Regions from separate parts of the Marinomonas sp. NPDC078689 genome, predicted to be linked through region 1. Evidence: predicted binding sites of a transcription regulator. Region 1 holds the regulator's gene; each other region holds the start of a gene.
What was found. The regulator LexA, encoded in region 1, represses DNA repair genes until DNA is damaged. The targets are predictions, from matches to a motif close to TACTGTNTANNTANACAGTA.
Positions count from the first base shown of each region.

Region 2: the regulator LexA is predicted to act here: its motif matches at 9,295-9,314, upstream of ruvC (crossover junction endodeoxyribonuclease RuvC).
Region 3: the regulator LexA is predicted to act here: its motif matches at 4,143-4,162, upstream of ACIGBN_RS00715 (YebG family protein).

Region 1 is NZ_JBITUJ010000003.1:254,753-265,630, forward strand. Features, by position in the region: gene ACIGBN_RS07415 (DEAD/DEAH box helicase) at 1-1,083, opposite strand, end outside; gene dinG (ATP-dependent DNA helicase DinG) at 1,182-3,305, opposite strand; gene lexA (transcriptional repressor LexA) at 3,376-3,996, shown strand; gene ACIGBN_RS07430 (hypothetical protein) at 4,044-4,310, opposite strand; gene ACIGBN_RS07435 (DUF6586 family protein) at 4,313-4,783, opposite strand; gene topA (type I DNA topoisomerase) at 4,780-7,410, opposite strand; gene ACIGBN_RS07445 (DNA topoisomerase I) at 7,616-8,401, shown strand; gene ACIGBN_RS07450 (hypothetical protein) at 8,403-8,885, opposite strand; gene ACIGBN_RS07455 (universal stress protein) at 8,946-9,383, shown strand; gene cysS (cysteine--tRNA ligase) at 9,435-10,817, opposite strand; gene ACIGBN_RS07465 (glutamine--tRNA ligase/YqeY domain fusion protein) at 10,823-10,878, opposite strand, start outside.
Region 2 is NZ_JBITUJ010000003.1:59,437-70,314, forward strand. Features, by position in the region: gene ACIGBN_RS06420 (superoxide dismutase) at 1-10, opposite strand, end outside; gene ACIGBN_RS06425 (hypothetical protein) at 167-1,099, shown strand; gene yegQ (tRNA 5-hydroxyuridine modification protein YegQ) at 1,216-2,562, shown strand; gene cysD (sulfate adenylyltransferase subunit CysD) at 2,732-3,637, shown strand; gene cysN (sulfate adenylyltransferase subunit CysN) at 3,668-5,281, shown strand; gene ACIGBN_RS06445 (siderophore-interacting protein) at 5,354-6,088, opposite strand; gene ACIGBN_RS06450 (MarR family winged helix-turn-helix transcriptional regulator) at 6,112-6,534, opposite strand; gene ACIGBN_RS06455 (transcription elongation factor GreAB) at 6,714-7,208, shown strand; gene aspS (aspartate--tRNA ligase) at 7,405-9,174, shown strand; gene ruvC (crossover junction endodeoxyribonuclease RuvC) at 9,340-9,897, shown strand; gene ruvA (Holliday junction branch migration protein RuvA) at 9,894-10,493, shown strand; gene ruvB (Holliday junction branch migration DNA helicase RuvB) at 10,500-10,878, shown strand, end outside.
Region 3 is NZ_JBITUJ010000001.1:156,364-167,241, reverse strand. Features, by position in the region: gene ACIGBN_RS00740 (class II fumarate hydratase) at 49-1,425, opposite strand; gene ACIGBN_RS00735 (hypothetical protein) at 1,429-1,797, opposite strand; gene ACIGBN_RS00730 (peptidylprolyl isomerase) at 1,975-2,454, opposite strand; gene ACIGBN_RS00725 (DUF1439 domain-containing protein) at 2,572-3,162, opposite strand; gene ACIGBN_RS00720 (mechanosensitive ion channel family protein) at 3,192-4,055, opposite strand; gene ACIGBN_RS00715 (YebG family protein) at 4,185-4,598, shown strand; gene ACIGBN_RS00710 (putative zinc-binding metallopeptidase) at 4,703-5,767, opposite strand; gene ACIGBN_RS00705 (cation:proton antiporter) at 6,194-8,059, shown strand; gene ACIGBN_RS00700 (YrhK family protein) at 8,106-8,384, opposite strand; gene ACIGBN_RS00695 (thiamine pyrophosphate-dependent enzyme) at 8,465-10,177, opposite strand; gene ACIGBN_RS00690 (hypothetical protein) at 10,549-10,878, shown strand, end outside.

The DNA of each region.
Region 1 (10,878 bases):
CTTCACTCGTTTATCTTGAGCCACTTCGCCAGACAAGATAGCGCAGTTAATGTTCGCTTTTCTCAGCTTCTCATAAAGGTCGCGTGTTTCATCACGGCGATTAGCAAAGATAATGGTTCTTTGATTGCCGTTTCCTTCAATTAGTTGCTTAAGCACCGGCCATTTTTGATCGGCTTCAACCGTATAAATAACCTGATCAATATTCTGATTGGTCGCTTCTTTAGGTACCACAGACACTTCTTTTGGAAAGTAGGTCCACTGTGTCGCCAAGGCTTGAATGTCTTTCGGGAAAGTCGCACTAAACAGCATAGTTTGACGCTTTTCTTTATGCGGCGTCATACGAATGATGCTTTTCACATCGGGAATAAAGCCCATGGATAACATGCGGTCCGCTTCGTCTAAAACCAAACACTCAACATGGCTCAGCAACACTTTCTTATGACGAGCAAAGTCCAACAATCGACCTGGTGTTGCCACCAAGATATCAACATTTTCAGTTTCCAACTGGCGCTTCTGCTTTTCATAACTCATGCCACCAACCAAGGCAACGACGTTCAAATGACTGTTGTCAGTCAATTTAACCGCTTCTTCAGCGATCTGTAGAGCAAGCTCTCGTGTTGGCGCTATGATCAAGCCACGGGCCAAGTTATTGGCTCGCTTTTCAACCAGTGGGTAATCCAAAAAGTCACTGATCATGGCAATCAAAAAGGCCGCTGTTTTACCGGTTCCTGTTTGCGCCTGACCAATCAAATCATAACCTTGCAAGGTCATTGGCAAGGTTTCAGCCTGTATTTCACTGCAATATTCAAAGCCCATTTCTTCAATCGACTTCAAAACACGATCAGGTAAATTTAAATCATGAAAACGTGTTTTACCTTCAACTTCAGGGACCTTGAAGTCATCAATAGACCAGGCTTTACTACCACTACGCGGTGGCGCCTCAACAGCCGGTGAATCAGATGTTTCGTTTACTGATTTCTCTGCGGCAGCAGGATTTCCTGTCTTAAAACGCTTATTAGAACGACGTGGGCGTTTGGCTTTTGGTTTTTGCTCTGATGTAGTTTCTGTCTTTTGGTTTTCCATATTGGAATCTATATGCTTCTTATGTATTTTACGTTTATGTATCTTTGCGTGGAGTGTACCTAAATGACAGGCCTTTATCACCCCTTGCTTTTCGTAAGTTATTGTTGTCGATAAGGTGGCAGACTATTTATTAGCTGCTGTCCATAGCGTTTTGTTCGTAATCGTTTGTCTAAAATATGAATTTCACCGGAGTCGGTCTCACTGCGCAATAAGCGCCCTGTCGCCTGCACCAATCGCAATGACGCATCCGGAATGGTGATTTCCATAAAGGGGTTACCACCACGTTTTTGAATCCACTCGGCAAGCGTCGCCTCAACGGGGTCATCCGGTACTGCAAAAGGAATCTTGGCGATGTAAACACAGGTCAAATAATTCCCTGGTAAATCCACCCCCTCCGCAAAACTGGCCAAACCAAACAGCAGGCTACCTTTACCAGCATCAATGCGCGCACGATGGGAATCTAAAATCACCCGTTTCGATTGCTCTCCTTGCATCAGCAGCACTTCTTGCAAACCTGGTGCCAAAGACTGCGCAACTTCTTCCATTTGACGACGCGAAGAAAACAATACCAAACTGCCTTTTTCCTTATCCACTTGCTTATCAAGATACTGGACAATTTCTTTGGTGTGCTGTTCCACACGATTCGGTTCGTTTTCCATGTCTGGAATCACCAACAAACCATGCTTTTGAAAGTCAAAAGGGCTCAATACGCGCAGGTATTCGCTTTCTTGAGGCACCCCAGAACGCATATTGAAGCGATGAAATTGATTCAGCGCTGTCAGTGTAGCCGAGGTCACAACGGCGCCAAAACACTTATCCCAAAGCTGCTGACGCAAGGTGTGCGCCGCCAAGATTGGCGAACCACCCAGCTCAATATCCTGCTCCATGCCCTGCCCTGTGACCACTAACCAACGCGCATTAGGCGGGTACTTTTGATCATCCACGGCAGAATAAAGTCGCCACAACTCAACACACTGCTCCAGTCGGCCTAAAATCACCCCCAAAATCGGCTGCCAAGTTTCGGCCGTTTCGGGCGTCACTCCCATCCCTTCATTTTGTTTGGTCTTTTTACACTCATCCTGAATACTTTCAATATTATTGAAGAGTTTTTGGTATGAGGTCTGCAAACTATACGCCAGCTGGCGCAACTCATCGGGAATAACCCCAAATTCAAAGCGATGCTGATTGTTATCCTGATCCAAGCCCAAACCTTGAATATAAGGCGCTAAACCTTGTTGTGCATACTGAATAAAATTCACAATGGCTTGGATTTGCTGAGGAATTTTAAGCAACAACTGCCCGGTCAAACTGACATCGTCGGTCAACTCTTGCTTTAAGTTCACCAGATTTTTTTCTAACTGTCGTAACCAAGTAATACTTTGCTGCAAGCGCACTTCATGACGGAAATGACCAATGGCTTTATCTGGTAGGTGATGTCCTTCATCAAAAACATAAATCGTTTCTTTAGGCGGCGTTAGAATAGCACCGCCACCAAGGGAAAGATCCGCCAACACCAAATCATGGTTAGCAACAATCACGTCGGCATCTTCAATCTCACCGCGGGCTTTGAAAAATGGGCAAGCAGAATAATTCGCACAATTGCGATTGGTACACTGCTGATGATCCGTGGTCAGACGGCGCCAATCCTGATCGCGGATAATGCCTTCCCAGTTGTCTTTGTCGCCATCCCACTCACCTTTAGACAAGGCAAGATCCATCTCTTGATAAAGCGGCGTATTCACATCATCAACCTGCAAATGCTGCTCAAACAAACCGGCAAACATGTCTTCCATGCCCTGCTCTTCTGTGCTCAAAAACCCTTCAAGGTTATTCAAACAAAGATAGCGCCCACGCCCTTTTGCCAAGGTGTATTTAAAGCTTAAAGCCGTGTGTTCCAGTAAATTAGGCAATTCCTTGTGCAGAATCTGCTCTTGCAACGCCACGGTAGCCGTCGAAATAATCAACTTGAGGCCACGCGCCTTCGCAATCGGAATCGCCGCAAGGCAATAGGATAAAGTTTTACCCGTACCCGTACCGGCCTCAACCACAGCCACGTGCTTTTCACCTAAGCGTTCACCTTCGCTGTCTTGTTTAATATTCCCCAAGGTGCGAGCGATCGCGCCGATCATCTGACGCTGACCAACCCTAGGTTTATGGGACTTTGCTTCCAGTGAGGCGCGGTAAGCAAGATGAATTTGTGTTTTTAGTTCGTCTGAAAGCATTTAAATTATTGAGTATCTTGAATAATGCTGTATATAATAACAGTTACTGTATAAACAACCAGATGGCGCTATGATTAAATTAACCAACAGACAATCTGACGTACTAGAAACCATTCGCGAATTTATTAGCGAGACTGGCTTTCCTCCGACACGCGCAGAAATCGCCAGCCGCCTAGGATTCAAATCCCCTAATGCCGCTGAAGAACACCTGAAGGCTCTTGCCAAGAAAGGCGCAATCGAAATGCTTTCTGGGGCATCACGCGGCATCCGCTTACTTGAAGAGCCAGCCCCCGCCGAAAACATCGAGCCTGGGCTGCCTGTTATTGGTAAAGTCGCCGCCGGCTTCCCGATTCTTGCCCAAGAAAACATTGCGTCTCACGTCAATGTTCCTGCCGCCATGTTCTCACCTAAAGCAGACTATCTTCTGTCTGTCTCAGGCACCAGTATGAAAAATATTGGCATTATGGAAGGCGACTTACTTGCCGTGCACAAAACAACCGCCATACGAGACGGGCAAATCGTTGTTGCGCGCATTGGAGAAGAAGTCACTGTAAAACGCTTCTTTCAAAAAGGCAGCATTATCCGCTTAGCACCAGAGAATGAAGATTTTGACGACATCATTGTGGACTTAGAAAGCGAAGAGTTTGCCATTGAAGGACTCTCCGTTGGCGTCATTCGCCAAACCATCTAACTAAGCCAGCAAAACACAAAAAAGGCGAAGCAAACACTTCGCCTTTTTTAATGGAGAATTTTTGGCCTTAGATCCATATCGTCTAGATGTTCTGTTTCATCGCCAAACGTTGGCTCTTCTGAATAAACAAAATCAATGCCGGCATGAAACATACATTTAGCCAATTCAAAATAACGTTCTTTAAGATAATCTTTAGTATCGTCCGAAATGCTCAATGTGGCCAAAGGCTCGGTCGTCTCGCCTTCGTCGCCCACCGGACGTAACACAATATCACCGTTATCCAGCTCAACTATTTCGAGATAAGATTCTTTCATATTTAATACTCTGAGGACTCTTCTCTAAAACGCAACACCAACTCCGTCAGCTTTGATAAAAACAAATTAATCGATGCGCCGTCATCTCCACCACGACCAATCAAATTTGCCTCACTGGCTTTCGCAAACATCGATGAACGACATTCGAATTGAACCAAGTAAGCTTGCTCCAATTGATTTAACCAAGAATTTGGCTGTGACGACAAGTCTTGCAATTCTGCTAATACAGGCACCACAACACCGTTAGCTTGCGCTTCTCTTAGTAAACTCTCTAGCTGCAAGCCAGAGGCGAGCTGGTACGCCAGACTCACCTCTTGCAACAAACCATTCAGCGCACTTCGCAAATGAAAGATGGCCGCGCTTTCTAGCCCTACGCTCAACCAAGACTCATTTCCGTCTTGGCTTTGGCGTAGGAAGCGACGCGCCGAATCTAATTTTTGGTTGGTGAGACTCGCCGGAGTCGCCGCACTCATTTCTTTTTCTTCCCTTCTTCGATCACCCACTGCTTACCAACATAAAATGCTTTCCAGCCCGTTGGTTTGCCTTCTTCCTCGGTCATCACGTATTGTTCTTTGGTTTTACGACTGTAACGAACAATGGTCGGGCGTCCTTCTGCATCCATCACTGGCGCAGTAGAGAAAAAGTGATATTTAGGGTCAATTTGTTCCATGTAAGGCAACAACTCTTTCACCAAGGGTGCTCGAGTTTCTCGCTTACGTGGAAATTGGCTCGCCGCCAAGAACAGACCAGTTGCCCCATCGCGCAGCACATAATGGTCTTCTACTTTCTGACAAGCAAGGTCAGGCATAGGCACAGGGTCCATTTTCGGTGGCGCCGCTTCGCCGCTTTTCAGCAACTTACGCGTGTTTTTACAATCTTCGCTGGTACAGCCAAAATACTTACCAAATCGTCCAGTTTTAAGCTGCATCTCTGAGCCACACTTGTCGCACTCAAGCACAGGACCATCGTAGCCTTTAATTTTAAAGGTACCTTCTTCCACTTCGTAACCTGGGCAAGTCGGGTTATTACCACAGACATGCAGCTTACGATGTTCGTCCATCAAGTAGCTGTCCATTGCAGAACTACAGATACTACAACGGCGCTTGTTAATCAGTGCTTTAGATTCCGCTTCGTCGTCATCAACGGCCACGGCTTCTTCACCACGAGTTAGATTGATCGTTGCTTTACAACGCTCTTTCGGTGGTAATGCGTAACCAGAACACGACATAAACACACCCGTACTCGCGGTACGAATCTGCATTGGACGTGAACAAGTCGGACATTCGATGTCCGTTGGTGTTGGTGCATTCAGCAGCATCCCCTCTTCTGGGTCTTCTGCTTTCGCCAACACACTGCTAAATCCTTGATAAAAGGCATTCAGCGCTTCAATCCAGTTCTCGCGACCTTCTGCGACTTCATCAAGCTGCTCTTCCATTTGCGCGGTAAAACTGTAATTCATTAAGGAGTGGAAACTCCCTACTAGCCTCTCGGTGACAATGTCGCCCATTTTTTCGGCATAAAAACGACGGTTTTCAACGCGAACATAACCACGATCTTGGATGGTAGAAATAATCGAGGCGTAGGTAGATGGTCGGCCGATGCCACGCTTTTCAAGCTCTTTTACCAAACTCGCTTCACTAAAGCGCGCTGACGGCTTAGTAAAGTGCTGTTCTGGCAACAAGGACTCAAGAGACAAGGTCTCGCCTTTTGATACATCAGGCAGAATATTGTCATCGCCTTTTTTCACAACACCCTGCATCGCACGAGTGTAACCATCAAAACGTAAAATACGCCCTTTGGCCTTAAACTCATAATCGCCGGCGGTTACCGTCACCGTGGTGGAGGTGTAAAGCGCTGGAGTCATCTGACACGCCATAAACTGTGCACGAATCAACTCATACAGGCGGTGAGCGTCTTTCTCCATGCTTAGCAGGTCTTCTTGACGCACACTGACATCAGAAGGACGAATCGCCTCGTGGGCCTCTTGAGCGCCTTCTTTGCTGCTGTATCGAATCGGTTCTTCTGGCAAATAGTCTTTGCCGAACTTCTCAACAATGTAACCACGCAAGGCATCAACCGCTTCCAAACTCAAATTGGTCGAGTCGGTACGCATGTAAGTGATGTAACCCGCTTCGTACAAACGCTGAGCCAACATCATGGTTTTCTTCACGCCATAACCAAGACGAGTGCTGGCGGCTTGCTGCAACGTCGAGGTAATAAACGGAGCGGAAGGCTTGCTGCTAGTCGGCTTGTCTTCGCGATTGCTGACCAGATACTGAGCGCCGTTCAAACGCGCGACATGCTCATCAGATTGCGCCTGGCTTTCAGGACGGTATTCTTTGCCCTGATATTTTACCGCGGCAAATTTGATTGTGTCTTTGGCTGGCGTGGTGAGCTCTGCGTCCAATTCCCAAAATTCATCAGGAACAAAAGCACGAATTTCTTTTTCTCGCTCTACGATCAAGCGCACCGCAACCGACTGAACGCGACCTGCGGACAAGCCACGAGCCACTTTCGCCCACAATAATGGCGAGACCATGAAGCCAACAACGCGATCTAAGAAACGACGCGCTTGCTGTGCATTTACACGGTTCATATCCAGTTCGGATGGGGTTTCAAACGCCGCTTGAATGGCTTTTTTAGTAATCTCGTTAAACACCACGCGTTTATAGCGACTGTCGTCGCCACCGATGGCTTCACGAAGGTGCCATGCAATGGCCTCACCCTCTCTATCCAAATCGGTTGCGAGATAAATAGTGTCAGCATTTTTAGCAAGGCGGCGTAATTCATCCACCACCTTTTCTTTACCTGGAAGCACTTCGTAATGCGCTTCCCAGTTATTTTCAGGGTCGACACCCATGCGCGAAATCAACTGCTGACGAGATTTGCGACGCTTGTGCTCAACCTTTTCTTCCGGGCTCATCTTTCGCGTCAGGGCCGCTTGTTTTGCGCGCTCCTGCGGAGTTGATTTTGCTGTTGTACCCGAAGGTAAGTCTCGAATGTGTCCCACACTCGATTTAACAACATAATCGTTGCCTAGGTATTTATTGATGGTTTTCGCCTTAGCGGGCGATTCCACGATAACCAGTGATTTTCCCATTGAACTGTATAAGCCTTATTAAGTCCGTCTGCAAAATGTATGTACGTCTGCAAATCTACGTGAGTGTAGTTTAGCCTTTCGGGGCGCTGATATTAAGCAAACACCTTTTATATGACAAGCGATCACTGTATTGTTTCTCACATTATCGCTTGCTGAATCCAGTATTTCTTATTTAACATACTGAATTCATTGCTTAAGGACAATCATGGCACTCCTACAAATTCTTACAATTGCTATTTTAATGATTATTGTGGTGCTTTCCGTCGTCATTGGTTCACGCGCGCACCAAAAAGAAAAAGAACAGACCGAACGTCGTTTTAGACAACTTCAGTTATCCAATCGAGCGGATCGCGTGGAGTACCATTTACAAAGTCTAAAAGACATTGATACGGACACCATTGCCAGTGACGCCCTGTACGATTATTACATTGATACCTTGCGCGAATTATTACAATACACAGACGACGTCGAACGCACAGAAGTTCGCATTGCCAAAGCAGAAGACGATCGCAATGCAGAACCCATTGAATTCAACCCAACACCTAGCCCTCTGAGTTTTCAGCAAAAAGCCAATTACAAAGAGCGCCTAACAAAAGTAGCCAAAATGTTGCTTTTCTTAAGACGTCGAGGCCGCCTTAGCAACGCACACTATAAGGCATGTTACGACTATTTGCGCTGGTTAAACTTGTGGGTGCAACTCAATCGCCAAATTGTGCAAGCCAATAAAAACTTCGAAAGTGGCGATGTTCGTGTCGCGCAGACCTTGTATGGTGTGATTTTGTCTCACCTTAAATCCGACCCCATCGAAAGGCCGGAAAAGAAAGCTTTACAGACCTTTGTCACCGACAAGATGAAACAAATCATCGCCCCTAAAATTGAAGCCATACAGGACACAGAAAACCAAGAAGAAGCCTTAAGCCAACTCCTTCAAAATCTGAACAGCAACGAAGGCGCTTCCGATTTGATCAACGATAAACCTGAGCGCCACTGATTTATTTCAATGGCATTTCTGCTAAGGAAGGCAGTAATTTCGCCATCACGTCGACCATTTCCTCTCCTCCCGCCTCTTGCCAATAGGCGACGACAGATTCGCGCGAAATTTCTATCGCCATTACCGAGTTCAACAATAACGCCAAATTGGCCTTATCTTGGTCACTTAACGGCAGTATTTGGTTAGACCACCAGCCAGCAGTAACTTCTTGATATTTCCACACATCGTAGGTAAGCAAGAGCACTTTATCGGTCATCTGCTCCAAGGGTTTGGCGCGATAATGCGCATAACCACACACTTTATGCGCTTCCTTTGATTTATCCCACTTGTCTGGCAGCCCGATTGATGTAAGCTGCACAATAAGATTATGCTGTCTTGCAAGCATCCTTAGTGCCATCCGACGTCGCTCTTGCTTCGGAGGCATGATCCACAACGCGGAACCCATAAGGGATAGTGTAATAAGCACAACAATTAGCGCAGTCATTAAGCGTCTCTTTATATTTTTGGACTAAAATTAATTATACCGTTGAATTTGGAGGTTTTTATGTTGTACAAACGAGTTTTACTTGCAGTCGATCTCACTGATGAAAGCATCAAGGTGGCCAACAAAGCCGCGTCCCTATGTTCTTCACTAGGAGCAGAGTTGATCATCGTACACGTCATAGAGTCATTAAACTACGCCTATGGCGGTGACGTACCCATTGACATAACCGACATTCAAAAACAGCTACAAGACACCGCTAAAGAGCGCATGTCCATGCTACAAGAGCAACTTGACATCACAGTGGCTGAAACATGCGTCACACAAGGTGGTATTGAAAGTGAAATTCACCGCATTGCGGAAGAAAAACACGTAGACCTTATCACTGTCGGTAGCCACGGACGACATGGCCTCGCATTGCTTCTTGGTTCCACTGCCAATGGCGTTCTGCATGGCGCGCCTTGCGACGTGCTGGCAGTACGAGTGCAAAAAGAGCAATAAAAAAAAGGCGATACCTGATATGTGCAGGTATCGCCTTTTATTCTACTAACGTTAGCGTCGAGTCCAGGAAGTCCCTTCTCGGCTGTCCAGCAACTCAATACCTTGATCCGCTAATTCATCACGAATTTCATCACTGCGCGCAAAGTTTTTATCTTTACGAGCTTGAGTACGCTCATCAATCAAGGCTTGAATGCCCGCTTCGTCCAATCCTTCAGAAACCGTACTGTTCTGTAAGAAGTACTCTGGATCTTGCTTAAGCAAACCAAGCAAATCGGCCAATGCCAACAACTCTGCCGCCAACAATTCCGCCTGAGCAACATTGTCCGTTTTCGCTTTATTCAGCTCACGAACCAATTCAAACAACACAGACACAGCAACCGCCGTATTAAAGTCGTCCTTCATCGCCGTTTCAAAGCGCTCAGTAAATTCCGTAGGAACATACTCAGCAGAGGCCGCTTGACCTCGCAATGCGGTGTAAAGGCGCTCTAATGCAACTTTTGCCTCATTGAGGCTTTGATCAGAATAATCAATCGCGCTTCGATATTGGCTAGACACCATCAAATAACGAACCACTTCAGGGTTGTACTTTGCCAACACATCGCGCACGGTAAAGAAGTTACCCAGCGATTTTGACATTTTCTCATTGTTAACACGAACCGCGCCACAATGTACCCAGTAATTAACGTAATCCTTGCCCGTTGCCGCTTCAGACTGAGCAATTTCGTTCTCATGATGCGGAAACTTAAGATCGGGGCCGCCACCATGAATATCAAAATGACTGCCTAGGCAATTTGTCGACATGGCAGAACACTCGATGTGCCAACCTGGACGACCTATCCCCCAAGGAGATGGCCAAGACACTTCGCCTTCTTTCGCTTGCTTCCACAAAACGAAATCGGCCGGATGCTCTTTTGCCACTTCAACATCGATGCGCGCCCCCGCCAACATGTCTTCAAGCTTACGATTATTTAGCTTGCCATACTCTTTGAAGGCTTCAGTGCGGTAATACACATCCCCTGACGCCCCATGGTAGGCAAACCCTTTATCAATAAGCACTTGAATCATGTCGATGATTTCTTGCATGAACTCTGTGGCTTTCGGCTCGCGGTCTGGCATTTTGTTGCCAAGACGCAATTCGTCTTCACGCTGCGCCGCAATCATTCGCTCAGTCAGCGCCTGAGTCGATTCGTTGTTTTCTTCTGCGCGTTTGATGATTTTATCATCCACATCCGTGATATTGCGCACATAGTTCAACTCATAACCGAGGTGACGAATAAAACGAGAAATCACATCAAAGGAAATCATCGCTCGAGCGTGACCAATATGGCAATAGTCGTAGACAGTGTTACCACAGACATACATGCCGACTTTGCCTTCTTCAATTGGCTTGAAAATTTCTTTCTTCCCACTTAGGGTGTTGTAAATCTTCAACATCTCAATTATTTCCCTTTTGCTTCAATTTTTGCCCAAGAATCGCGCAGCGTAACAGTACGGT
Region 2 (10,878 bases), 200 kb from region 1:
CAAAAGCCATTTCAATTCTCCTTGCTTTATATTAACGAAAAATGCTTGTTATCAAGCAGTTAATGGTGCTTATATAGTATCATTGAACTTTCGAATATAATATTCATTAAGTTTGTATGGTTATTAATTCCATAATTTTTATTGATAGCGAAGAAATAAGATTTCCATGCCTAGAGACGAGAACGTTGACATCCCAAGCCTGAAGCTAGACCAAGATGAGGTCAGCGATAGAAGGGCAACATCCAGCACACCTAAGCGTCGCTTGAACCCACCGCCAGCCAGAGCCGTTAGCGCATCGGCTGGGGCAACGAGCTATAAAAAACCGAGTTTAGTGGGTGTGTATATTCTGCTTATTTTGATCCTTGCCGCCGCGGCGGGTGCCGGTTATTGGTTGTGGCAGCAAAACATGCAGCTGCGCAATGAACTGTCGAATGCGAAAGGTCAAATTGAAAACCTGGATCATCAGTTTTTAGCGGCCGATGTGTCTGCGAATAAGCAAGGTGAGACGGTTGAGCAAACCTTAAAAAATCATGACAGTGAGATCCGCAAGCTGTGGGCAGTGGCTTACGATACCAATCGTAAAACCTTGTCTGCTCATACGGATGCCATTGAAGCCATGCAGAAAAAGCTGTCTATCATGAACGACGCGGTGTCGACTCAAACCCAAAGAGTGGCAATCCAAAGCGATGCGTTTAATGAACTAGAAGCAAATTACAATAAGCTCATTCGCTCGGTTGCAGACCTTGATAAGGCCGTAAAACCGATCACCAAAGACTGGCCGTCTGTGTCGACTAAGTTGACTGGCTTAGAGAAAGAGGTGGCGTCGCAAAAAGGCAAGGATGAGGCGCAAGCGTTGAGCCTTGATCAAGCGTCACAAGACATAGATTCCCTAGAGAAGAAACTGACGGCATTGGCCAACAAGCCTAATGGCGCGAGCAATGAAGAGCTGGCTGACATGAAACGCACGTTAAGTAATCAGCAAGATGCGATTAACGCCATTGATGCTTTCCGCTCTCAGATGAACACTCAGGTGTTGCGCTTGAATAAACAAATCAATCAGCTTTTACTGCAGCAGCAGTTGAGTTCAGAAGCGAATTAATTTGATGTAAATCATGGAAAGGCCGACTCGTTCGGCCTTTTTTGTGTCTCCAAATAGCGTCATAGAAGAGTTTGGGTAGAATGCGCGCATTCATTCCAATCAAGACTAATGACCTTATGACCGAATTACTTTCCCCTGCGGGCACGCTTAAAAATATGCGCTACGCCTTTGCCTATGGTTCCGATGCGGTTTACGCCGGCCAGCCACGCTATAGCTTGCGTGTGCGCAATAACGATTTTGATATGGCGAACTTGGCCATCGGTATTGAAGAAGCGCATCAGCAGGGCAAAAAACTCTATGTGGCGAGTAATATCGCGCCGCATAACGCCAAAATAAAAACCTACCTTAAAGACATTGAGCCCGTGATTGAGATGGGGCCAGATGCGCTGATCATGTCGGATCCTGGCATGATGATGCTGGTTAAAGAAAAGTTTCCTGACATGCCGATACATTTGTCGGTGCAAGCTAACGCAGTGAATTGGGCGACGGTCAAATTCTGGCACAACTATGGCTTGAGTCGCGTGATTCTTTCTCGAGAATTGTCACTAGAGGAAATCGGCGACATCCGCACCATGGTGCCAGACATGGAGATAGAAACCTTTGTGCATGGCTCCTTATGCATTGCTTATTCTGGGCGTTGTTTGTTGTCAGGGTATTTTAATCGACGGGACCCGAACCAAGGCTCCTGCACCAACTCTTGTCGCTGGCAGTACGATGTTAAGGCCGCCAAAGAAGACGTAAGCGGCGACATAGTGCCAGCCGATGGCAGTCATTTAGGGGCGCACGTTTTTGACCCTAAAGAGCAAACCACATTGGGGGTTGGTAAGCCGTTTGATGACGTGGTGTTATTGCGCGAACAAGGTCGAGAAGGGGAGTTTATGCCAGCCTTTGAAGACGAGCATGGCACTTACATTATGAACAGTCGAGATCTGCGGGCGATCCAGCACGTTGAGAAATTGATCGAAATGGGGGTGCATTCCCTAAAGATTGAAGGTCGGACTAAATCGCATTTCTACGCCGCTCGTACGGCTCAGTTATACCGCCAAGCAATTGACGACGTACACTACGGCAAAGCCTTCGACATGGGCTTAATGGACAAGTTGGAAGGTCTGGCGCATCGAGGTTATACGGAAGGGTTTTACCGTCGTCATGTGCACGACCAATATCAGAATTATCAGCATGGAAAATCGATCTCAACGCAGCAGCAGTTTGTTGGAGAAATGCTGGATTGGCATGATGGATGGTTAACAGTCGATGTAAAAAATCGTTTTAAAAGTGGTGACACCTTAGAGTTGATGACGCCGTCGGGCAGTCAGCTGATCGAGCTTCAAGCAATGGAAAATAAGCAAGGGGAGCGGACAGAGGTGGCGCCAGGTTCGGGGCATGTGGTCCGTATCCCGCTCTCTGTCAGACCTGAAGGTCTTGAATATGGTTTGATAATGAGAAACCTACCAAACGCATAGCCTCAAGCTCTGTTTTTAAAGAGGTCGTGTTGGATTTCTATAAAGGCTCAGCTTATGAGCCTTTTTTAATATCTATATATCAACATGGTCTAGTTATGAGGGTTTTTATAACAGAAAGGCATGTTATAGTGAAAAAAATGCTCAAGCCTTATAACAGAGATGGGAAATTATGACAGAGGCAAGACTGACTCACCTAAAACAGCTAGAAGCTGAAAGCATTCACATTATTCGTGAAGTCGCTGCTGAATTTGACAATCCAGTAATGCTTTATTCCATTGGTAAAGACTCAGCCGTGATGCTGCACCTTGCCATGAAAGCATTCTATCCTGGTAAACCACCGTTTCCACTGATGCATGTGGACACAGGTTGGAAATTCAAAGAAATGATCACCTTCCGTGATGAATTGGTTGCCAAGCTAGGTTTGGAACTGATTGTTCATCAAAATCAAGAAGGGATTGATCAAGGCATTGGGCCATTCACCCATGGTAGTGCGACGCACACCGATGTGATGAAAACCCAAGGTCTAAAACAAGCGTTAGACAAATACGGTTTCGATGCGGCCTTCGGTGGTGCACGTCGTGACGAAGAGAAGTCTCGTGCCAAAGAGCGCGTGTACTCTTTCCGTGACAAGCAACACCGTTGGGACCCTAAAAACCAACGTCCAGAGTTATGGAATATCTATAACGGCAAAGTCAATAAAGGCGAAAGCATCCGTGTTTTCCCATTGTCTAACTGGACGGAACTGGACATCTGGCAATACATCTATTTAGAAAGTATTCCTATTGTTCCTCTTTACTTCTCTGCTAAACGTCCTGTTGTTGAGCGTGATGGCACCTTGATCATGGTTGATGATGATCGTATGCCGTTAAATGGCGAAACGCCTGAAATGAAGTCTGTTCGTTTCCGTACGCTTGGCTGTTACCCGCTTACCGGTGCGGTGGAGTCTGAAGCCGACACATTGCCTGAAATCATCCAGGAAATGTTGCTCACCACGAGTTCAGAGCGCCAAGGCAGAATGATCGACCATGACTCCGCTGGGTCTATGGAAGAGAAAAAGAAACAGGGCTACTTCTAAGTTTGAAGTAAAGAAAGTTTGGAGTAACGAATGTCTCACCAGTCAGAATTGATCAGCCAAGACATACTTGGCTATTTGAAACAACATGAAGAAAAAGACCTACTGCGTTTGCTTACTTGTGGCAACGTAGACGATGGTAAAAGTACACTTATCGGCCGTTTGCTGCATGATTCTAAATTGATTTATGAAGATCATTTAGAGGCGGTAAAACGTGACAGTAAAAAATCGGGTACCCAAGGCGAAGGCGTAGATTTGGCGCTTTTGGTGGATGGTCTGCAAGCGGAGCGCGAGCAGGGTATTACCATTGATGTGGCGTACCGTTATTTCTCTACTGAAAAACGTAAGTTCATCATTGCGGACACACCAGGACACGAGCAATACACGCGTAATATGGCAACCGGCGCGTCCACTTGTGACTTAGCCATTATTTTGATCGATGCTCGTTACGGTGTGCAAACACAAACTCGCCGTCATTCTTATATTGCTGCGTTATTGGGTATTAAGCACGTTGTTGTGGCAATAAACAAAATGGATTTGGTGGATTTCTCGGAAGAGAAATACAAAGAAATCCAAGCTGACTACTTAGCGTTTGTTGAGCAACTAGGCGATCGTAAGCCTGCGGACATTCATTTCGTCCCAATGTCTGCATTGCAAGGCGATAACGTGGTTAACGCCTCTGAAAGCACGCCTTGGTACCAAGGTAAGCCATTGATGGCGATTTTGGAAACCGTGCAAATTAACCGTGACGTGAAGCGTGATTCTTTCCGTTTGCCAGTGCAGTATGTGAACCGTCCAAACCTAGATTTCCGTGGTTTCTCAGGAACCATAGCGGCTGGTGTGGTTAAGCCAGGTGATGAAGTCGTTGCTTTGCCTTCTGGTAAAAAATCGAAAGTCGCCGAGATTGTGACTTACGATGGCAACCTTGAGTCTGCGAAAGCCGGGCAGGCGGTGACCATTACCCTAGAAGACGAAATTGATATCAGTCGTGGCGACATGCTGTCTCACCTAGACCAAGAGCCGTTAATCGCTTCGGCGCTACGCGCATCTGTTGTGTGGATGGCCGATCAGCCATTGGTGCCTGGTAAGTTGTATGACTTTAAACTGGGTACGCAAACAGTACCGGGTAAAGTGCATCACTTTAATCACCGTGTTGATGTGAATACTTTGGAAACCAGTGACATTTCAGCGCTTGAGCTCAATGGCATTGGTGATTGTGTGATTCAATTTGATGCGCCAGTCGCGTTTGATGAATACACAAACAGCCGTTTTACTGGTGCTCTTATTGTGATTGACCGTCTAACCAACGTGACCGTTGGTGCTGGTATGGTTGAGCAAGCGGTTGCCGATTTAGATGAAGACACGATTGTTAGTGCAGAAGACCGCGCCGCTCGTCTTGGTCAAAAGCCTGCGGTTATCGCCTTGTCTGCTGAAGTATTGGCGCAAGCTGAATCCGTAGAGCGATTATTGTTGCGTCAAGGTGTTGTAGCATTAGCAAAAGCCAATGCCACGGCTGCTGAAGCGGCCTTGATTCGCGAAACGGGTGTGACTTTATTGGTTGCTGATACCAGCATTGCCGATACAGAAATCGTTGAAACAAAAGTAGACAATGTAATTGATTTGATTATTGAGCAAGTGCGCTTGTAATTTCTTATCATTGTTGCAGAGTCAAAAAAAGCCAGCTTCATCGCTGGCTTTTTATTTTGTTTTTTTTAGAGCTTATGCCACTTCGGCCTCAGCGCGTTTAACGGCTTTGTGCTGATCTTCGTTGCTGCCTTGTTTCCAGTAGCTTGAGATATAAAGGTTGCTCTTTTCGACCTTTTTCTCTTCTTTAAAGAAGCGACGCAGTGCTTTAATGCTGCCAAATTCGCACGCGGCCCATATGGACACGTCGTCGGATAGCCATTCCAATGCTTTCACTTCTTCTAGCAAGGCTTGTTCGTTACTGCCTGGCTGAGCATTGATAACCCATTTAATCTCAATGCCTGCTGGGTGTTTAAGCGTTTGAATGTCGGCTTCAGACACCACTTCGATTACCGCATAGCCTTTTGCGTCGGCCGGTAGCGTTTCAAGATTGACGCTGATGGCCGGTAGGGCGGTCATATCGCCGATCAAAAGCTGCCATTGGGCTGACTCTTCGATCATTTTTTTAGGGCCAGGTCCGCCAATAAGAATGCGGTCACCCGCTTTGGCGTTTTTTGCCCATGAAGACGCTGGACCTGAATCCTCATGAAGCATGAAGTCGATGTCGATCTCGTCCGCGCGTTGTTTGCGTATGGTGTAAGTGCGCATTAGGCGGCCGCTTTCGCTAGGGAAAATAAGTTTTACGTATCCGCTTTCTTGATTTTCCGGCATGGTGTTCATGTTTTCGCCACCTAAGGTAACTCTTAGCATGTGCGGTGTTACTAGAGTGGTGTTGATAACAACGAGCTCTCTTGGTTGTGGTCTGCTCATAAGTTTCTCCTGAATATAATGTATTATTCGCATAAATTTCTAATCATGATTTCTGCGTAGTGTTTGAAGTCTTTGATCTCTTGTTCGCTCAACCCATGGGTCATTTTTGCCGATGTGGTGCTATCGAGCGTGATCATGGTGTCTATGACGCTTTGCCCTGACTGTGTGAGAAGCAATAATTGGCTTCTATGGTTATCGGGGTTAGGGTGTTTTTCTATGTGACCTTTGCTAAGCAGTTCTTTTATAATTCGCGCCACTTGCGATTTATCTAAATTCATTCTTTGTGAGATCACCTGAGCACTGCATTTGGGAATGTTGCGTATGCATTTCAATGCTCTTATGTGACCAATATGAAGATCCAAATGAGAGTCACTGATGGTGCGTTTGACCTGGGACTTATAGCAATGGATAAGTCTGTGCAGTGATTCATCAAGGTTGCTTGGCATAAAAGTGACTCGCTTCTTATATGAGAACGATTATCACTATAGTTTTATTGGTTGACTTTGTCAATTGAGAAAATGCCTTGCCGTGAGGCTTCCTTGTATCTTGCTTATTCATTGCACCAATTTCTTGATAAAAGAGCGTGATTAATAATGTGTCGTACCCCTAGTTGTTGTGAGACGAAATGAACAAAGTAACCGTGTATGAAGCCATAATAAGCGCTCTTGAAAAACGCTTTGAGACCGCGAAATGGGCCGCGAACCAAGCTTACGACGCGGCGACCAGTGAAGAGAGTGTGGCGGAAAATAAATACGATACCTTCGGATTGGAGGCGTCCTATCTTGCCCATGGGCAGTCACAAAGAGTGTTGGAGTGTGAAAAGGATTTTTTAAGCTTTTCGAATCACAAGGCGGTGTTCTTCGGTGAAGACGATGAGATAAAAACAGGGGCGCTAGTGGGCCTGATCGAGGTCAATGCGCAACAGAAAAATAGCAAATGGTTTTATCTTTCTGCTTGTGCGGGAGGCTTAAGTGTTGAGCTAGGCGATGGTAAAAGTGTCTTTTTGGTTACCCCATCTAGCCCAGTAGGGCTGACACTGGTTGGTAAAATGGAAGGCGACGAAGTGCTTTTGAAGCAATCTGGAATCGAAATTGTTTATGAAATAGCCAGTGTCTTATGAAGAAATGGACTGTTATAGACAAATTTCCTTCTTACTCTAGAGAGTATGACTTGGTTCGCATATAATGCTTTGCCTTAAAATATTTTGGCTTTTTGTTTTCCTCCTTATATGGGAAACACATTTTGTTTTCTGGTCTAACAAAAAGCGAACAAAGAACACTTCACTCTCTTACTGAGACAGTAATAGGATAGAAATTATGCGCAGCCATTATTGCGGCGAATTAAATGCTTCTAACATTTCACAAGAAATCACTTTATGTGGTTGGGTTCATCGTCGCCGTGACCACGGCGGGGTTATTTTCTTAGACGTGCGTGATCGCGAAGGCATCACTCAGGTGGTATTTGACCCAGATCGTGCAGACAGTTTTGCCATTGCGGACAGTGTTCGTAACGAATTTGTTGTTAAGCTAAAAGGCTTGGTTCGTGCTCGTCCAGAAGGGACAGTTAACCCAAACATGAACACAGGTGAGATCGAAGTCTTGGGCTTAGAGCTTGAGATTCTAAACTCCGCAAAAACACCACCATTCCAGCTTGATGAGCATCAATCTGTTGGTGAAGACGTTCGTTTGAAAAACCGTTTTATCGATTTACGTCGTCCAGAAATTCAGCAAAAAATGCGTTTTCGCTCAAAAGTAACGTCTGTATTGCGTCGCTACTTGGATGACAATGGCTTCTTAGACATCGAAACGCCGATTCTAACGCGCGCAACACCAGAAGGTGCGCGTGATTATTTGGTACCAAGCCGTACTCAACAAGGTAGCTTCTTTGCGCTTCCTCAGTCTCCTCAGTTGTTCAAGCAGCTGTTGATGGTGTCTGGTTTTGATCGTTACTACCAAATTGCTAAATGTTTCCGTGATGAAGATTTGCGTGCCGATCGCCAACCTGAATTCACTCAAGTAGACATCGAAACGTCTTTCATGAGCGAAGAGCAGATCATGGGCATGACAGAAGAAATGATCACGAGCTTGTTTAAAGAGCTAATGAACATTGATTTGGGCACCTTCCCACGCATGCCTTACTCTGAAGCAATGGAAACCTACGGCAGCGACAAGCCTGATCTACGTATTCCATTGACGATTGTGACCGTGTCTGACCTGATGGCAGACGTGGACTTTAAAGTCTTCTCTGGCCCAGCAAAAGACCCTAAAGGTCGTGTTGCCGCATTGAAAGTGCCTGGCGGTAACTCGCTGACTCGTAAGCAAATTGACGAGTACACTAAATTTGTTGGTATTTACGGCGCCAAAGGGTTGGCTTACATCAAGGTGAACGACAAGTCTAACCTTGAAGAAGGCCTACAGTCTCCAATCGTTAAGTTCTTACCGATGGAAGTACGCCAAGAATTGATGACTCGTCTTGATGCACAAGATGGCGACTTGATCTTCTTCGGCTCGGATTCTGCAAAAGTCGTAAACGAAGCTTTGGGTGCATTACGTTGCAAGTTGGGTGAAGATCTTAACTTGTACACTTGTGAGTGGGCGCCTTTATGGGTAGTTGACTTCCCAATGTTTGAAGAAACATCCGATGGTGGCATCACGGCTATTCACCATCCTTTCACTGCGCCTTCTTGCTCTCCAGAAGCGCTAAAAGCAGATCCGCTTAATGCCTTGTCTCAAGCATACGACATGGTCTTGAATGGTACTGAGTTGGGCGGTGGTTCGATCCGTATTCACCAGTCTTCTATGCAAGAAACTGTGTTTGAGTTGCTTAATATCAGTGAAGAAGAGCAAGAAGAGAAATTTGGCTTCTTACTAGACGCATTGAAATTTGGTGCGCCACCGCATGGTGGTTTGGCATTCGGTCTAGATCGCCTCGTTATGTTGATGACAGGTTCGGCTTCTATTCGTGACGTCATTGCCTTCCCGAAAACACAAAGTGCGACTTGTTTGTTAACTCAAGCACCAGGTGAAGTAAGCGATAAACAGTTGAAAGAGCTGAATATTCGCGTTAGAAAGCCAGTGACAGAGTAAGCTTAGCGCCACCTTCGCTCTACTGACGGTGATGTTTGTTAAGAGAGCGAAAAAAAAATGTAAAAGGCCGTTATTAAACGGCCTTTTTTTATGTCAGGATTGTATACTCTGTAAGTTAAAGGCTGTTGAAATATACAGTAATATTGACTCTTTAATAGGTTAATGATGGCGACGACCAGAATTTTAGCAATAGACCCAGGCTCAAGAATAACGGGCTTTGGCATTATTGATGTGACTAATGGTAAGTCTGTCTATGTGAATAGCGGCTGTGTTCGCTTACCCGATGAGGCCTTATCTGTTCGCCTTAAGGTGATTTTTAATTCTGTCACCACCTTGTTGGATGAATACGCGCCAGACGAATTTGCCATTGAAGAAGTGTTTCTTGCGAAAAATGCCAACTCAGCCTTAAAACTGGGGCAAGCAAGGGGGGCGGCCATTGTGGCGGCAGCGCTCAAAGAGCTGTTTGTTAACGAGTACGCTGCGCGACGCGTCAAACAATCTGTGGTTGGCAATGGCAACGCAGACAAAACCCAAGTGCAAGCCATGGTTCAGTTGTTATTAGGCTTGTCTTCTCCTCCGCAAGCCGACGCAGCCGATGCGCTCGCGATTGCATTGTGTCATGCTAATACAAGAACATCAGGCGGCCTGGAATATGGCGTCGGGAAAAGAGCAGGGCGAACGTCAAAGCGTTGGTCTGAAATGGATATAAGGAAAAGTGTGTGATAGGTAGGATTGCTGGAACATTGATCGAGAAATCGCCGCCGGAATTGTTGGTGGATGTAAATGGCATCGGCTATGAACTTAGCGCCTCGATGACAACGATTTATGAGTTGCCGCCGATTGGTGGTAGCGTGGTTCTGTATACGCATTTTCAAGTAAAAGAAGACTCGCATACGCTTTACGGCTTCATTGATAAAAGTGAGCGCGCGCTGTTTAAAGTGCTGATCAAGGTAAATGGCATAGGCCCTAAAATGGCCTTAGCAGTCTTGTCTAGCATGTCGTCGGAAGAGTTGATTGCCAATGTGCAGGAGTCTGACGTCACTGCATTAACCAGGATTCCGGGGGTAGGTAAGAAAACCGCGGAACGCTTGATCATTGAATTAAGAGACAAATTGGGGCAAGCCGCGAAAACGGATCTTTTTTCCACCCCAGCGGTATTGAAACAAGTCCAAGCCGACCCAAGACAAGAAGCCGAAGCGGCTCTTATTTCATTGGGTTACAAACCTCAAGAAGCGGCCAAAGCGATCGCCACTGTGCCTGTAGATGCAGCGAGCAGTGAAGAGGTTATTAAAGCGGCATTAAAAGCCATGCTAAGGTAATAGAAGATGATAGAAAGTGATCGTATTATCTCGGCAGAATTAAAAGGCACAGATCGACAAGTCGATCGTGCCATTCGACCGCAGTCCCTTGCTGAGTACATCGGCCAGCCAGTGGTCAAAGAGCAAATGGATATTTTTATTCAAGCCGCTCGCCAGCGTGGAGAACCACTGGATCATTCATTGATCTTTGGGCCACCAGGGCTGGGTAAAACCACATTGGCGAATATCATTGCCAATGAAATGGGCGCAGAAATCAAAACCACTTCAGGACCTGTGCTCGAAAGGGCGGGAGATTTGGCGGCATTATTAACCAATCTTAATGAAGGTGATGTGCTCTTTATTGATGAAATACATCGCTTGAGTCCTGCTATTGAAGAGGTCTTGT
Region 3 (10,878 bases), on a different contig from region 1:
CGCTGGTTTTTTTCTCTTCTGATTCAGGGAAAAGAAATCAGAAAAACACTACAAACCACCATGAGTTAATTTTGCTGGATCCAATAATGATAAAAGCTCATCGCGGTTTAAATCCGTTTCTTCTTCTGCTACATCAACCACAGGTCGGCCTTCTTTATAGGCTTTTTTGGCGATTTCTGCGGCTTTTGAATAGCCAATAATCGGGTTCAATGCGGTGACCAAAATCGGGTTACGATGCAAGGCTTCATTGAGTTTGTCTTCATTAACCGTCAAGGTCGCGATGGCGCTGTCCGCTAATAAGCGACCGCTGTTGGCTAGCAATTTAATGCTGCTTAATAGATTTTTTGCAATCATCGGCAGCATGACATTAAGCTCAAAGTTGCCCGCCTGCCCACCAATGGTAATGGCAGCATCGTTACCAATAACTTGCGCAGAAACCATGGCAACCGCTTCCGGAATCACTGGGTTAACTTTACCTGGCATAATGGATGAGCCAGGTTGCAGCGCTTCTAGCGTAATTTCACCTAATCCTGCCAATGGTCCTGAATTCATCCAACGTAAATCATTCGCGATTTTCATATAGCTAACCGCCACCGCTTTTAGCTGCCCTGATAGTGCGACGGCAGTATCTTGAGAGCCAATTAATGCAAAGAAATTGTCGCCAGGAGTAAAAGTAACATTGGTTAAATCAGACAATTCTTTCGCAAATAAGGCGGCGAATTCAGGGTGCGCATTGATGCCAGTGCCTACCGCCGTACCGCCTTGTGCTAAGCGAGTAATCTTGGTTTCTAAATATTTTAAATTATCGAGATTATCTTTAAGTTGAGCCGCCCAAGCATGGAAGGTTTGATCGAAACGCACCGGCATGGCATCCATCAAATGGGTTCGCCCTGTCTTGGTATACCCTTTTAAGGCATTGCCTTTTTCTTTAATCGTCGATTTTAAGTGCGCAATGGCAGGAATGAGATGCCCAGTCAGCTCCAAACTCGCACTTACATGGATCGCACTTGGAATAACGTCATTGCTACTTTGACCAAAGTTCACATGATCATTGGGGCTGATTTTTGTCTCACTGTAGCGATTCGCTATGGTAGCAATCACTTCATTGGCATTCATATTAGAGCTAGTGCCAGACCCTGTTTGGTAGACGTCCACAGGGAAATGCGTCATTAAATCAGGGTCATTTAGCAACTCTTCACAAGCATTTTGAATGGCGTTTGACTGAGCCGGTGTGATGCATTCTAAGGTTTGATTGGCGCGAGCCGCAGCGGATTTAATTAAGATAAGAGAGCGAATAAACGCCTCTGGCAATGCTTCACCACTGACAGGGAAATTATTGATTGCACGCTGTGTCTGTGCGCCGTATAGGGCCTTTTCAGGGACATTTAATTCGCCCATGCTGTCTTTTTCAATTCGCATTTTCATGATCTAACGACTTCCTTCTTGTTCCAACGAGCACAAAAAATAATGACTCAACGTTCGTAAGTCATGTTCCATTTTGAAATACGCTTTGGCGTCTTGATAAGTCACAATCAGTCGTTTTAGATTCGCTAATGGCCGATAGACCATATCTAAGCAGACTTGTCGCCAATTCAGTGCAATGTGTGAATCGCACACAGTATCCAATAAAACATTGAAAACACGCTGATGCAAGATCACGGCATCATTAATATTTAGCCGCTCAGCGTATTCTTCACTCGTATTGAGATAATGGTAGAGTACTTCTGGTGAATCCGCACACTGACCGCCTTGAATGGCTTGCTCTATTACCGAGAAGGGAACTAGATAATGGCTCATGATGTCGTCCTGCCTATTGAAATGATAACTATTATCAATAATGAGACGACATTCTTTTCCTGTCAAGTTATTGATAACGATTCCCATTAAAAACAACTCGATTGATGACCTAGCTCATGAGCCACAAAAAAGCCCCTATTGCCAAAGGCAACAGGGGCTTTATCAGACGAATAATGCTTAGTGGTGGTGACCGCCTACGCCGTGAGCATGGCCATGGGCAATCTCATCGTCTGTCGCATCACGTACGTCTACGATTTCAATGTTAAACGTCAGGTCTTTACCAGATAGAGGGTGGTTCAAGTCCACAAGAGCGCGCTTTAAACCCGCTTTAATAATGCTGACTTGGCGCATACCTTGATCTGTTTGAACCATAGCAATCATGCCTGGTTTCCAACGTTTTCCACCTTGAAGGTGTTTCACAGGCACTTCTTGAGTACGGTCTTCATGACGATCGCCGTACGCTTCTGCGCTTGGTACTGTCACTTCAAATTCAGCACCGACTTCTTTTCCTTCCATGGCCTTTTCAAGACCAGGAATCACATTGCCGTGGCCGTGTAGGTAAGAAATAGGGTCTTTACCCGCGGAAGTTTCGATCAACTCTTCACCATGGCGAAGCGTGTAGTTAAATTGAACGACTTGGTTGTCAGCAATGGACATGATATTTCCTCTGTTATTTCAACTCAGCAAGGTCGTTAAGTGTTGACTTAGCGACTTGGCTCAGCGGTTTAGTTAAGCGGCGCAACCGCGCATTTTGCGCGATATTATAGAGAGTCCCTAGAAAATGGCGAACTCTATCGCATCTTCTTTGATTGAGATGTCTTTAATCATCGACGCTGTCGCTTTTTCTGTTGTCGAATGATCTAGCACATAAACAGGGTGCGAATCGAAGTAGTTTGCTAAGGCTTTCTCGAAATCGTCATGCAAAGACCCCAATGTCGAACGCAGCATTTTGTCACTAAAGCTAGAGCCCTCAACGTCTATTTTAGTGATTTTGGGCGCCACTAAATAAACACGGTTTTCTTCTAATCGCACACCTGACTCGAACGATGGGTTCACTTGTGTACTAAATGAAAAAGACTGTCCAAATGCGCTTAAGGTGCCCTGTAAATCTGTATTAAGGTCCACCAAAGCCAAACCACCATCACGATCGGTTAAATCAATATGGGCTGTTTTTACCAATAAATTCATATCCAAGGTGTTACCACCTTCTAGCGTTAATTGAATATGATTTTGTTTACTTTGTTCTAACTGCTTCGCGACCGCTTGATTTAACTCAGCTTCACTTATGCTTAGACCGTCACAGCCTGTCAGCATCAAAGTGGTTACGAGTAAAACCACGCATGCGATCATTCGACGAATTGCCATCTGTTTCTCCTAAAAAGCCACTTTGTTCACTATCTAGCCCTTTTTTCAAACCAAAAGTTCATAAAGTCTTCCGTTACTTTTTGTTCAATCACCATGGCTTCTTCCGTCGGACAAAATAATGAAACGGTGAAAATATTATAGCCTTCAGGGGAGGTCGTGATTCGCACTTTAGGCTCAGGCCCTGAGATTTTAATGTCTAAGCGCTTCTCAATCAGGCTATTGTAACGAATCGCAACCTCATGAAAGTGCTCGCTGTATTCCCGTATCTTATCCAGTATTTTGCCTTTAATTTCAAACAAATTGACGTCATCAGTCAGTCTAGAAATCGAAAAGGTATGGGTCACATAGCGACGCATGTAGTTCAGGTTTTGCACCGTATGCGTCAGCAATACACTGTTGGGGATCACAGTTGTTCGTCCTGTATAACCGTAACTGCCACCTTTCAAATCCACTTCAAAAAGCGTCGTTGAAAGCCAATCGCTGTCTGTGACCTCGCCTTCATAATTGGCAATTCTTACCCAATCGCCCACTTGATAAGGTCGAGTACTGGCGCGATAAAAGGCCCCGACTATGCAAGAAATAAACTCTTTCGTCGCCAATACCAAGGCCACCATAAAGGCAGCAATGGAGATCGCAATATTTTGTAATTCAGAAGACCAAATTAAAATAAAACCCACCACCAACAGTAGGTTGAAAATATTGTCTAATGAATTGATTCTTTGACGTTTTTTGTCATGTTCTAAGGTCGGATGCAGCCGAATAGCGCGCTTAGTAAAGCGACGGATAATATAGGAGAGCAATAGCCAAACAACGGTCAAAAATATTTCGAGGTGGTCTTTCACAACCGAAAAGTCAAAATCGGAAAAAGAGAGCTGAGAAAAATCGAATGACATAACAATTAGGTTCCTTCATTAAGGGCACTACTTTATCAATCATTGTATTAATCACCAACTAAAAGCACTAGACAGAACGAAAAACATTCCTGTATATTTATACAGTATAATTTTTCACGAGGGTGGATCATGCCTGTAGTTATTAAATACGTTGTAGAACGTGATGGAATTGAGAAAATGACATTTACTTCCAAAGCTGAAGCCGATGCCTATGACAAGTTACTCGACACAGCAGACGCACTTTATGAAGTGTTAGAAAGTAGTGATTTAGCAGGAGACCATCAGCAAAAAGAAGCCTTGTCGATGTATCTTGCTGAAAACAAGGACACGCTGCTAGAGGCCTTAGGTGCAAAGCGTAAGACCACACCAAAGATAAAATCCAAAGCCAAAGAAACACAACCGAAAGAGCAAAACAAAAACGACACTTTGCCGTTAGAAGATCTTGTCATAGAACCAGATGAAGACGCTATTTACGATGCAGAGGAAATCTCCACCTCATTCGATGAAGATAGCAACGATTACCCTGAAAGCGACGCGGCTTAATCCCACAGCGAGCCTTTAGCAAAAACGCCCTCTCCTTGATGGCGTTTTTGTCTTTTCTAACTGAGATTTTTGGCTCTAACGATGACTCATGAAGGCTAAGCCCCTCATAACATCGGCTGTAATAATTGATGAATGAAATTCAATTTTTTACGCACAGCGGGGACAATAACAAACGGGTATAAATCCGGCTGCCCCATGCTTCGATTGAGGTTATTCACAGCAAACGTAAGCGGTAAATACTGAGCCAGAATGTCATCAAAGTTTGAGTGTTGATACGGGTCAATCGTCACATTCACACAAAGTGACTGATATTGAGCATTAGGCGGCTGAAGGCTCATCCCGAACTGACTCGCGGTTTCTAACGTGTCGAGGATATGCAGATAATGCGCCCAAGTTTCGGCCCAATCTTCCCAAGGGTGAGAGGATGCATAAACACTGACAAACTGCTCACGCCAATTCTCGACTGGCGTCTCATAATGGCGCTGCAAAGCATCTTTATAGCTTTCCCGTTCATCGCCAAACAATTCGCGATAAAGCGCTAACGTACTTTCGTCTGTCGCCACCAATTGATCCCAATAATAATGCCCAACCTCATGGCGAAAATGGCCAATTAGCGTACGGTAAGACTCATTCATGTCTTCTCGCATTTGCTCACGATCAGCACTGTTCGCTTCTGCGGCATTAATAGTGACTTGCCCAAGCGCATGACCGGTACTGGATTGCGCATTGTCCGGCACCACATTTTCTTCTGAGATGAAGTCGAATGATAAACCGTCTTCAGGGTCTTCTTTTTTGCTGATCAAGGGCAACTCTAATTGCAGCAATGAATAGACTAATCGATGTTTAGCAAACTCTAGCTGCTGCCAAGCTTGGCGTTGCTCAATGGCTTCTAGATTGGGTATGTGTCGGTTCAAATCACAGGCCATGCAAAAAGTATGGTCGCTCTCCACCAGCCAATTACACACCCCATGTTGATGATTATCACAATAATGCCATACGGGTGCCGGCACAGATGTGTCCGCTAAAGCAAGATAGCCTGAATCATGTGGCTTAAGTGCACTTAATACCATTTGGTCCGGCAAAAAACCTAAGGCAGATCCACAATTTTCACACAAGGTATTTTCAAATAACAAGACTTGTGAACACTGTTGGCAACTGAATATTTTCATCTTCGTTTGAGCTCTGAGTAATGAATAAAATAGGCGTAGCTGAATGCTTATAGAATGAAGAGCGCGATGCGTTAACAGCAAGAACACACTCTCAAAAAGAGGCACTTATGAACATGCGATGTCCTTTCTTTATAATCCCTTTATCCATAGAAAGCGAGAGAATATGAACACAAGCCGCATTATCAACTCAAAGAAAAAACCATTTACTTGAGTGTCTAAAAGCAACTTTCATGCGACATAAGATGATCAAAATAGGCTCTATTTATGATCGTTTGCAACACACCAAACCCAGCACACAGCTAAGGATGAAAGATGTCGTAAAATAAACACACCAATGAAATAAAATAGCCTATTTGTAAGAAGATTAAAGTTCATAAACCTTTTATTATAAGTCTTTAATTCGCTGCCTACTGGAAATTGCCTTTCATGATTGACGCTTTACTACTGACGTTCATTTTTCTTGTTGCTGGAGTCATTTCTGTCCCCATCGCTTCTCGATTAGGACTCGGCTCAGTTCTCGGTTACTTATTAGCCGGCATAATCATCAGCCCCATTCTTTCCATTCTGAATGTGGACCTAGTCTCAGTACAAAATTTTGGCGAGCTAGGGGTCGTTTTGATGCTGTTTCTAGTGGGTCTAGAGCTAGAGCCGAAGAAGCTGTGGGCAATGAAAACCCGCTTACTTGGGTTAGGTGGCGGACAAGTCGCGTTAACGGCATTGTTTATCATGGGCGCCTCCATGATGCTCGACCAGTCGTGGCGAATCAGTCTTGCGGTCGGCCTTATTTTGGCGCTCTCTTCAACCGCTATCGTGCTGCAAACCTTAGGGGAAAAAGGCTTAATGCGCTCAGACGGTGGGCAAGCGTCTTTTTCGGTTTTGCTCGCTCAAGACATCATAGTGATCCCTATGCTGGCGTTTATTCCTTTACTCGCCACGCCTGAATTACTCAGCGCCTTAAATCATGCGGCCGAGCAAGCCTCAGCCCATGGCAGCAGCTGGAATTTATTGGAAGGGCTGGCCACCTGGCAGATTACCCTAGTCACAATCGGTGCCATTATTACCGTGATACTGGGCGGTAGTTACTTATCCAGCCCGATATTTCGGTTTATCGCGTCCGCACAACTGCGCGAGCTCTTTACCGCGACGGCTTTGATGTTTGTTATTGGCACTACCTTATTGATGTCAGTGGTTGGCTTGTCTCCTGCTCTTGGGACTTTTCTCGCGGGGGTTGTTTTGGCTAACTCGCCCTACCGACACGAACTAGAAAGCGACATTGCCCCGTTTAAAGGGTTGTTACTTGGGCTGTTCTTTATGACAGTGGGCGCAGGGATCAACTTCAGTCTATTAGCCGATCATTTGATCAGCATCATCAGTCTTACTCTGGGCGTGATTGTGCTAAAAATGGTCGCATTGTTGATGCTGGGCAGTTTGTTCAAAATTCGCGGAGCAGACAAATGGCTGTTCGCGCTAGGACTGGCACAAGCAGGGGAGTTTGGCTTTGTATTGCTGTCGTTTACCGAATCGAATGGCGTGATCCCCAAAGCACTGGCCGATCAACTCTTACTGGTGGTGGCGCTCTCTATGCTACTCACCCCTATTCTATTTATTCTCTACGATCGTTATTTAGCGCCACATTATCTAAAGGACAAAGATGATCAGCCTCAAGGGGTTGGCATGCCAGGAGATAAGAAAATCATTATTGCCGGCTCAGGCCGAATGGGCAGCTTGATCGATCGAATGATGAGTCTTGCTGGGTACGACACCACAGTGATCGACTACAGCACCAAGCAATTAAGAACACTGCAGCGCTTTGGTGTGAATAACTATTTTGGCGATGTGACGCGCCCTGAACTGTTGCACGCCGCCGGCATTGAAGACGCGCAACTGTTAATTGTCGCCATTGATGATCCAGAACAGATCTCTAAGCTGATTAAATACGTGATGGAGCACTACCCTCATTTGCACGTTATTTCACGGGCATACGACCGTCATCATGTTTACGATTTATGGTCTTACGGTTGTCGCGACATCATTCGTGAAGTACACGACAGTAGTTTGCGCATGGGGCGTTCGGCATTTGAAGCACTTGGAATCCCGCAAGAAAACGCCGAGAAGATGGTCGACCTATACCGACAACACGACCAAGACGCTATGGTCGCCGTTGCGGATGCTCACAAAATTGGTGTACCGGCGCACGAAAACAGCCATTACATTGCAAAAGTAAAAGCCTTTCTAGAAGCGTCTGACCCAGAAATAAAGACACAGATGCAAGCATACCGCGACACCAAATAAGCCCTGAAATGACGTATCCTCAGTCTACTAACAGACTGAGGGTTCATCACTCAATCTGCTTGTTACAAGTGGATTTATAAACACGCTTCACGTGCACCAAGCTGATCAATTTAATAATAGGTTTGATCAGCAATTGGCCGCTGCCCAAAATAAACAGCCAGGTTCCATCCACCACCAAGGCCTCTGTTAAAAAAAAGAAACTACCGATCAAAAACCACACAGCAATCAAAAGGTCATTCACGGCACCAAGGGCTTCATAACGTCGTTGAATCACAATATGGTCTTGGTCTAAATCGAACTCAAATACTTGTTTATTGCTTGGCACTTTTTGTCCTATCCTTTTGGGCTGAACAAGGACATCAGAGTGATATAAAAGCATCTAATGTCCTTATTTTTCATCATTCTCTAACGTAGAAAGTTATCTCGAAGCAAGGATACCACTTCATCACTACGACCGTTAAGCACCGCTTTTAGTCCAAACATGGCGGTGGAAGCCACTTGATTGGCCTCAATTTTTGGCGGCATAACCAGCTCCATACGACTGACTTTAACGTCTAAAATGGCGGGCTTATCCGATGCTAACCACTGCGCCATCGCCCCTTCTAACTGATCAAGACTGTCTACCCGCCAACCGTCTAGTCCTAACGAGCGTGCAACATTTGAAAAATCTGGGTTCTGTAACCCCGTAAACGAATCCAATAACCCTTCTACCCTTTGCTCCATTTCAACAAAGCCCAAAGATTCGTTGTTAAAGATAATCAGCTTCACCGGGATGTTTTCCTGCACTAGGGTCAATAAATCCCCCATCAGCATACTCATACCACCGTCACCACACATGGCAATGACTTGTCGATCTGGATAGGCTTTAGCAATCCCTAGCGCTTGTGGATAAGCATTCGCCATGGTGCCATGCAATAAACTGGTTAAAAAACTGCGTTTTCCGGTGGCGGTCAAATGACGTAATAACCAGACCATAGGAGAGCCGCCATCGGCGGTAAATGCCGCGTCGTCATCGGCGAGCTTATCCAACATGTGCGCCACGGTTTGTGGGTGCAATAAATCGTTGCCTGATTTGGCTTCAGAAACATAATCAGCTTTGTCTTTTTTCCATTGCTGTAGAGCTTTGTCTAAATGCTCTTGGTCTAATCTAGCACTCAGTTTCGGCAATAATGCCTTGATGGTATCCCCTACATCACCGACTAAACCTAGGTCAATTGGACTGCGCTTACCCAGATGGCTGGCGTCTCGGTCTAACTGTACTATTTTGGCTTTCTCAGGGTAAAACTGGGTATAAGCAAAATCACTCCCCAGACAAAGTAATAAATCACAATCGGCCACCGCCTCCATACCTGCACGGTTGCCTAACACCCCAGTCATACCGACTTGATTAGGGTTATTCGGTTCAATAAATTCTTTGGAGCGTGAGCTATGAACAATGGGCGCCCTTAACAACTCAGATAATGACACCAACGCCTCTTTTGCCTCACGAGCACCAATCCCTGCGTACAAGGTAATACGCTTTGCCTTGTTTATCATGTCGGCTAACTGGTCAATTTCTGCTTCATTAGGTCGTATCTCTGGTTTGGCTAAATGCACCTTCCAAGGTGCATCATCATGCACAGTCTCTTGAAACATATCACCGTTAACCACAATCACCGCAACGCCATTTTTAGCTAAGGCTGTTTGAGCCGCCTGCACGGTAATTCTTCGCGCTTGATCAGGGTGAGAGATGCGTTCGCAAAATACTGAACACTGCTCATAAAGTGATTTTTGATCAACTTCTTGGGGGAAGTTTAGCCCTTCTTCACGACGATCCACATTAGACGCAATCAACACCATAGGCGCACCGTTGCGATGGCTTTCAAAAATGCCATTAATAAAATGCAAGCTGCCAGGGCCACAGGTTCCGGCACACAAAGAAAGCTCGCCGGTCATGTAGGATTCGCCACCAGCAGCAAAGGCTCCCACTTCTTCATGACGCACATGAACCCAATCAATATCTGAGCCACGGATGGAATCGGTGAGGTGATTGATGGTGTCGCCCACTATGCCGTAACAACGTTTGGCACCGGCTTCGGTCAATGCTTCTACCATGATTTTCGATACTGTTTTGCTCATTTCTAACTCCCTAAGGTGATGAAAAGTGATTACAAGCATGCGTGATATCGCTCACTTAATCAGCAAAACAGCTGGGGTTCCTTGCTATCTGCAAACAACTTACACACTAAATAAAGAATCAAACCCATAGGTTTTAGAAGAGAAAATACAAATAGCAAATCATCTCAACAACAGGAGTACCCCCTCAAAAGCCTATAAAAACAATAACCAGATCAATCATATATTCTGTAAAGGAAGAAGGTATTGGAGTACCATAAATTAATAAATAGCGCTTTATTGGTAGCCTCTTGTTATAACCACAATCCTTTTTACAGCAAATAATCTAACTCTCTGTGCTATGGGGCGGAATATCTACACAGGAATCACCACGGATGTTGAACTTTTTTATTGTGGCTATCGCCACCTGCGTTTTTCTTTACCTCGCTTTTTCTACAAGACTTGCCCGCTCTGAGGGCTGGAAAGCAACCGTCACACCGCTGGCTTCCATCATGGGCAGTGGGTTTCTCGTTGTCGCTCCCTTATTGGCGGACTCCGTGGGGTATTTCGCGGTGCTCTGTATGGGGGGTTTATTGCTTCTCGCTTACGCTGTCGGCGGCGCTATTCGCTTCAACATTCGCCATTTTGAGCCCATTGAACATCAAAGAGGCCCAGCTCAAACGGTGTCGTTCGTGTCACGCATTGTTTTAGCTGGCGCCTATTTC